2 regions of the Anaerobacillus sp. MEB173 genome follow, and region 1 is predicted to be linked to the other one. Evidence: riboswitches for the same ligand, from Rfam matches in the RefSeq annotation. Region 1 holds a riboswitch; the other holds the start of a gene.
What was found. A riboswitch is a leader RNA that binds a small molecule or an ion and turns the genes downstream of it on or off. The one in region 1 is predicted to bind glycine.
Positions count from the first base shown of each region.

Region 2: another riboswitch for glycine. It lies ahead of gcvT (glycine cleavage system aminomethyltransferase GcvT); the one in region 1 lies ahead of ACJ2A9_RS02500 (alanine/glycine:cation symporter family protein).

Region 1 covers NZ_JBJMAU010000001.1:490,349-494,116, forward strand. Annotated here, with positions in the region: gene ACJ2A9_RS02490 (hypothetical protein) at 1-68, opposite strand, end outside; gene ACJ2A9_RS02495 (small multi-drug export protein) at 86-565, opposite strand; glycine riboswitch at 1,270-1,370, shown strand; glycine riboswitch at 1,373-1,431, shown strand; gene ACJ2A9_RS02500 (alanine/glycine:cation symporter family protein) at 1,616-3,040, shown strand; gene purU (formyltetrahydrofolate deformylase) at 3,287-3,768, opposite strand, start outside.
Region 2 covers NZ_JBJMAU010000002.1:153,881-157,648, forward strand. Annotated here, with positions in the region: gene gcvPA (aminomethyl-transferring glycine dehydrogenase subunit GcvPA) at 1-514, opposite strand, end outside; gene gcvT (glycine cleavage system aminomethyltransferase GcvT) at 531-1,628, opposite strand; glycine riboswitch at 1,908-2,001, opposite strand; gene ACJ2A9_RS05175 (DEAD/DEAH box helicase) at 2,163-3,768, shown strand, end outside.

The DNA.
Region 1 (3,768 bases):
GTCAAGCTAATGGCTATCCATTGTGCTTTTAGTTCTTTTTTTGCTAACCAAAATGCCTGTTGAAACAAGTCACTTCCCCCTCCTTTTACTCAAAAAGATTGCGCTCTCCATGGCCTAATAAATCGATACCAAAATGAACCAAAACAGCAAATGTTAAACTCCATATCACGATACTTGTTGTCATCCAATAGGCTGTTTTCTTTTTCGCTCCTCCTAATGTTAAGCTCATAAACGCAGTAAGGTGACTCCCAACAAATAACGGACCAATGATGGCAAGCCCTGGTAAGCCGTACTTTTTCCATAACTTTTGTGCTCTTACTGCTCTCGTACCGGGTGCTTTTTCTTCATTACTTTTTTCCTTTTGTCTCCATTCTTTAATTTTATTAATAAAAACAATCACAAATAAAACCGTTACAATATTCCCGACTAAACCAAGGATGATGACTGGTACTGGAGATAAACCAGCAATCATCGCAATCGGAATAACGCCATATGCCTCAAAAAATGGCACCGCAGCAAATATAAAAACAAGAACATAAGCCCATAAAGTATCTAATAAATTCATTTATTTATGACCTCCAAGTGTTATGGTGTTTATATCTGTATATACACTATAACATCTAAATAATCGATTGCAAAGTATAAAATAAAAAGGGACCAGATATAATGAACTGCCCCCTGCCAAGTAGACAGGGGGCAGTTCATTATGGAACCCCTTTTGCACATTTGTTTTTGCTGTAATTGTTACAATACTTCTACACCTAAACTTTCTATAGCCATTTGTACATATTCTTGTAAATACTATATGTAGAAAGGCGGATCGTTTTGGATGTGAAGAGCTTAAAAGAGTCTTTTGGTGCAATTCATGTGGTTCAAGAGATTAGCTTTTCCAATAACCCGTTGATTTATCATCCTTAATATTTAGTTAAAATTTCACCATACACATAAGGTAATACCTTAATCAAAAAGACGTGCTATTTGCACGTCTTTTTGTAGTTTAGGCTTGTCAATTCCCATTTCAACATTGTATCTACTAATTCCGTACTGTTCATATGCAATTTTTCTAGCACTTTAATTCATGGTATATTATCATACTCACATTCAGCGACTACTTTTTCAACATTACTAAATGAAAATGCCCAATTTATAATTTCTTTTATTGATCATTAACCATAACAAAATAAAATCCACAAGTGACATATAATTCTGAATATTAAATTGACTTTATTCTTTTAGTGTAATAAAATGAATTTAAATGAATAATAGCGGTTGAATATTGTGGGAGAGACTAAACAAATCGTTTAGCACCGAAGGAGCAAGGCCTAAATATTAGGCATTAATCTCTCAGGTAAAAGGACCACAGTAGGACGCGTCTCTGGAGAGAGCCATGAGCCACCCACGGAGTTAAACTCTCAGGTAAAAGGACAGAGAAAAATAGGAAATCACCTATTTTTCTCTGTCCTTTTTTGTGGAGAAAAAATAGGAATAACAAATAAAGAGGTGGTAGTCCACACAATATTAAAAACTGCAGTCAATATACCCAAAAAGGAAAGCGCTTACACCCTAGAGTAACTTAACGTACAATCTAAAAAATGTTATTTTTAGGAGTGATAAAATGGATATCTTAGAGATATTAGGAAAAATCAATAACGTATTATGGGGTCCTCCAAGTCTTATCTTATTATTTGGGACAGGCTTGTTTTTAACATTTGTTTTAAAAGGATTGCAATTTCGCCATCTCATTTATGCATTTAAGATTGGATTTGGTAAAGAAGATCATAATGATGCTGCTGCTGAAGGAGATGTAAGTCATTTTAAGGCACTTATGACAGCACTCGCTGCGACTATAGGGAACGGAAACATTGCTGGTGTTGCAACTGCTATCACACTTGGTGGCCCTGGTGCAATCTTTTGGATGTGGGTTGTTGGTTTACTAGGTATGGCGACAAAGTACGCTGAAGCCTTGCTTGCTGTGAAATATCGTGTAAAAAATGACAATGGTGAATATTCAAGTGGGCCGATGTATTACATCGAACGGGGCCTGGGGAAAAAATATAAGCTGCTAGCGATTACCTTTGCCTTATTTGGTGCCTTTGCCGCTTTGGGTATTGGAAACAGCGTACAGTCCAATACGATTGCTGATGTAACAAGCAACAGCTTTGGCATTGCTAACTGGGTTACTGGCTTAATCTTAGTTTTATTAGTGAGCTTTATTATTTTCGGTGGAATTCAGCGTATTAGTACCGTTGCTAGTTTCTTTGTTCCGATTATGGCGTTCCTTTACATAGGGGGAGCAATCATCATTCTTATACTAAATTACGATATGATTATCCCAGCTTTTCAATTAATTTTTCATTATGCCTTTAATCCTGTTGCTGCAGCTGGTGGTTTCCTAGGTGTTGTCGTATCCGAGGCTATACGTAATGGTGTTGCTCGTGGAATTTTCTCAAACGAAGCAGGTCTTGGTACAGCAGCATTAATCGCCGGGAACGCACGTGCAGATCACCCTGTTAAACAAGCACTCGTAGCCATGACTGGTACATTTATCGTAACGATTATTGTATGTACAATGACTGGTTTAACACTGCTTATTACAGGTTTCTGGGATCCATCTGGCGGGTTACTTTCTGGCGTGACTCATGACGCAGCACTTGAAGGGGGCGCATTGACCAGTGCAGCGTTTGCTTCTGTTCTAGGTGTAGTTGGTGAATATATTGTTTCCTTCTCGGTTATCTTCTTTGGCTTCTCAACAATCGTTGGCTGGTATATATACGGGGAAAAGTGCTTTGAATACTTAGCTGGCTCTAAAGGAATTGCAGGTTATCGTCTTATTTATATTGCCGCTTGTGGTATTGGGACAGTTGCTAACCTTACAACAGTCTGGGCATTTGCTGATATGGCCAATGCATTAATGATGATTCCAAACTTAATTGCCCTTCTCCTTCTTTGGAAAGTTGTCGTAGCTGAGACCAATGATTATTTCACAAATTTCTACGGTAATGTTAATGCGGCTCGTTCTGTTGAAAAAGAGATTAGTTAATCGATGAGCGATAAGAATAAGGCTACTGGAACGTCCCAGTAGCCTTATTTTTTTGCTAATATTCATAATAAAATTATCTTTAATCATTTTTTAAAATTGATTTTATCAATTCATTTAAAAACTTCTACTCGTAAACGTCATTTTCAACTAGTATTTTTCTAATATTATAGAAAGAAACAGCCAAACCTAAACAAACTAGGCTGGCTGTAATGAGTTGTCTATCTTGATAAAAATGAACAGAAAAACTCATGTAAATACAATCGTTTTATTACCATGGACAATCACTTTATCTTCAATATGCCAGGAAACAGCTTGGGCAAGAACAAGACGTTCTACATGTCGTCCTGCAACTTTCAACCCTTCTATCGTATAACGATGATTTACTCGTTCCACATCTTGCTGGATAATCGGCCCTTCATCAAGATCATTCGTTACATAATGTGCAGTTGCTCCTATCAGCTTAACCCCGCGGTTAAATGCTCTTGCATAAGGATTTGCGCCAACAAATGCCGGTAAGAATGAATGATGGATATTAATGATTTGATTTGGGTATTTCGCTATAAAACTAGGAGAAAGAATTTGCATATATCTTGCTAAAACAATAAAGTCTACCTTTCCATCTAGCAGTTCTAATGCTTTCTTTTCTGCAATTTCTTTCGAATCAGAAGAGATCGGAATATGATAAAATGGAATACCATACCCTTCAACCTCTTCTTTTAAATCCTCAT
Region 2 (3,768 bases), on a different contig from region 1:
ATACGGCTCTTGCTTCAGGATGAACTGCTTTTGATACAATCAATTTCTTACGTCTTGTTTGACCAGCACTTAGCATTGCTGACTCAGCTAAAGCTGTTTGCCCATCATACATTGAGGCATTTGCCAGATCCATTCCTGTTAACTCACTAACCATAGTTTGGAACTCAAAGATCGCTTGCAGTTCACCTTGAGAAATCTCTGGCTGATAGGGTGTATACGCTGTATAAAACTCTGAACGTGAGATGACATGATCGACAACTGATGAAATATAGTGATCATATACTCCAGCACCTAAAAAAGTTGGATATTGCTTCGTATTGACGTTTTTACCAGCTAAACCTTGCAGATAGTTAACTAATTCAGGCTCCGGCAGTTCCTTCTCAATGTTTAATTGACCTTTATAGCGAATTTTTTCAGGAATATCAGCAAAAAGTTCTTCAACTGATTGAATACCAATCGTATCCATCATTTCTTTTTGGTCTTGCTCTGTCATTGGTAAATAACGATAACTCATTTGTAATCTCCCCTTATTACCCTCTCTTGTAGAAAGGTGTTTTTACAACTTGTGCTTTTAAACGCTTTTTACGAACCTGAACCTCAACTTCAGTGCCTATAGCAGTGAAATTGATATCAAGAAGTGCCAGACCGACGTTCTTTTTTAATGTTGGTGACTGTGTACCAGTTGTCACCTCACCGATCTTCTGTTCTCCAACAAACACTTCATAACCTGTTCTTGGGATTCCTTTATCGATCATTTCGATCCCGACTAGCTTTCTTGCTAAACCCTCTTCTTTTTGCTTTTTCAGTACATCTTTCCCAAAGAAATCATCGACTTTATCTGTCTTAACAGCAAATCCGATACCGGCCTCGAGTGGAGTAATATGTTTCGATAATTCTTGCCCATATAACGGAAGTTTGGCTTCAAATCGAAGTGTATCTCTTGCACCTAAACCGCAAGGAATAACCCCCTCATTCTTTCCAGCCTCCAATATATCCTTCCACAACTGTTGAACATCCTCTTTATGACAATAAATCTCAAAGCCGTCTTCTCCTGTGTAACCTGTACGAGATACAAGTGCTTTCACTCCATTGATATTTACATCATCTTTAAATTTAAAGAACCCAATCTCTTCTAATGGAGTTTCTGTTAGTGTTTGTAACACTTTCTCTGCTACTGGACCTTGAAGGGCAATTTGGGCAATTTCATCTGAAATATTCATAACCGTTACCCCATCAATAAGATGTGATTCCATCCAACTTACATCTTTTTCAATATTTGAGGCGTTAATGACAAGTAAATAGTCATCTTCATCTTTTTTATATATTAATAAATCATCCACTGTTCCACCGTCTTCGTAACACATTGCTGTATACTGAGCAGCTCCGGGTTTAAGCTTCGACACATCATTTGTCATTAAACGTTGAAGATAAACTAAAGCATTTTCCCCTTTCACTTCGACTTCGCCCATGTGTGATACATCGAATAATCCTGCGCAAGAACGAACTGCTTCATGCTCTTCTTTTATACTTGAAAATTGTACTGGTAAATCCCAACCACCAAAATCAATTGTTTTTGCCCCGTGCTCTTTATATACATCAAAGAGTGGTGTCTTTTTTAATTCAGTCACACAAATACCTCCAAATTTAATGATAAAAAGCTTTAAAAGATTATGAAAATTCCTGGTGTAATGATTACTATAGTCGCCTTTATTATGTTTGACGAAAAGTCAACACATACAAAAAAACATAAAAAAACATAAAAAAAGACAGAGAAATACACTAGTAAAATGTATTTCTCTGTCCTGTAACCAGAAAGTTTCTTTCTTAAATCAGCATAAACTTAAGAAATTTCCTCGTGGGTGGTTTTCATAGTAAATAGTAAGCTATAAAAACTCTCTCCAGAGTTGCGTCAAACAAGAGTCTTTTTGCCTGAGAGATTCACATTCCCATGTTTGCTCCTTCGGCGTTACCTTATCAGGTAATCTCTCCCCTTATTATCATCCGCCAATATGTAATTAAAAAACACTAAATATAGCAATAGAAAGTGATAAAACACATGATTTAATACTTTCTTGTTTATACTACATTCTATATTCATTTAATATCCTACCATTTCTTATTCAACATTGGCAATACTCTAATGATTGGAAGGAGGAGGGAATATGACTGTTACAATACATTTCAACACAGAATGGCAAGAGCAATTTATTAAACATATCGAAGAAGATGGTCCTTGGGCAAATTGGGACCTCTATAAATTAGCATTAGAAGCTGAAGAGCATTTGTCCATACCTGAATTTCATGGTCTCCAAGCGCCAAAGCATTTGCCTGACTTAAAACCTTACCGCCATCAACTTGAAGTAGCCAATACCGTTATTGAAAAGATGAATGGTAAAGCGATTTTAGCGGACGAAGTAGGACTCGGAAAAACGATCGAAGCTGGTCTGATTTTGAAAGAATACATGATACGTAATCTCGTAAAAAAAGTATTAATCCTAGTTCCAGCTTCTCTCGTCTCGCAATGGACAATCGAGTTAAATCAAAAATTTTATATTCCAGCTGTACCTCAAAAGAAAAGCTATGTTTGGGAACAATGCGATGTTGTCGTAGCATCGATGGATACAGCAAAACGCAATCCTCACAGAGATATTATTATGAAACAAAATTATGACCTCGTCATTATTGATGAAGCACATAAATTAAAGAATAACAAAACAAAAAATTATGAATTCGTTCAACATTTAAAGAAAAAGTTTTGTTTACTGTTAACTGCTACGCCTGTACAAAATAAATTAGAGGAAATCTTTAATCTTGTATCTCTTTTAAAACCTGGACATTTGGGAGATCAATCAACTTTTGATAAGGCGTACCGTTCAAGTGAACGCTCACCAAAAAATGATGAGCAGTTACGAGAACTAGTAAGCAAGGTAATGGTTCGCAATCGTCGTGAAGAAACAGGAATCGACTGGCCAAAACGAATTGTAAAAACAGTACCAATTACATTTAGTGAGGAAGAACGTGATCTCTATAACACGTTAACATCACTAAAGCATAGTGAGAACCCAGAGGATCATTTACTATTAAAGAGTCACTTCTCATTACTTACTTTACAGCGAGAAATTTGCAGCAGTCGTGAAGCTGCATTTATGACATTAAAAGGGATGTCAGAAAAGCTAGATCCAAATTCGTATGCCCAAACGATTATTAAAACATTGATGAGTAAAATAGAAAAGATTACGCGTAATTCTAAAGCGGAAAAAGCGTTAGAAATTATCCAGAACATAAATGATAAAGTGATAATTTTTACAGAATATCGTGCTACTCAATTATATTTACAATGGTTCTTAAGTCAACATGGGATTACATCTGTACCATTTCGTGGTGGATTTAAGCGTAGTAAGAAAGACTGGATGAAACAATTATTCAAAGATCGGGCACAAGTATTAATTGCAACAGAAGCAGGCGGAGAGGGAATCAATCTCCAGTTCTGCCATCATATCATTAACTATGATTTACCATGGAACCCAATGAGAATCGAGCAACGAATCGGACGTATTCACAGGCTTGGTCAAGAAAGTGATGTCCATATTTATAATTTCGCTACTGAAGATACAGTTGAACAGCATATCCTTCAATTGCTCTATGAAAAAATTAACCTTTTTGAAAAAGTCATTGGTGAATTGGATGAAATTCTCACGAAACTCGATCTATCAACAATAGAAAACCATATTACGGATATTCTCATTCGTTCAGAAAGCGAGGGAGAGA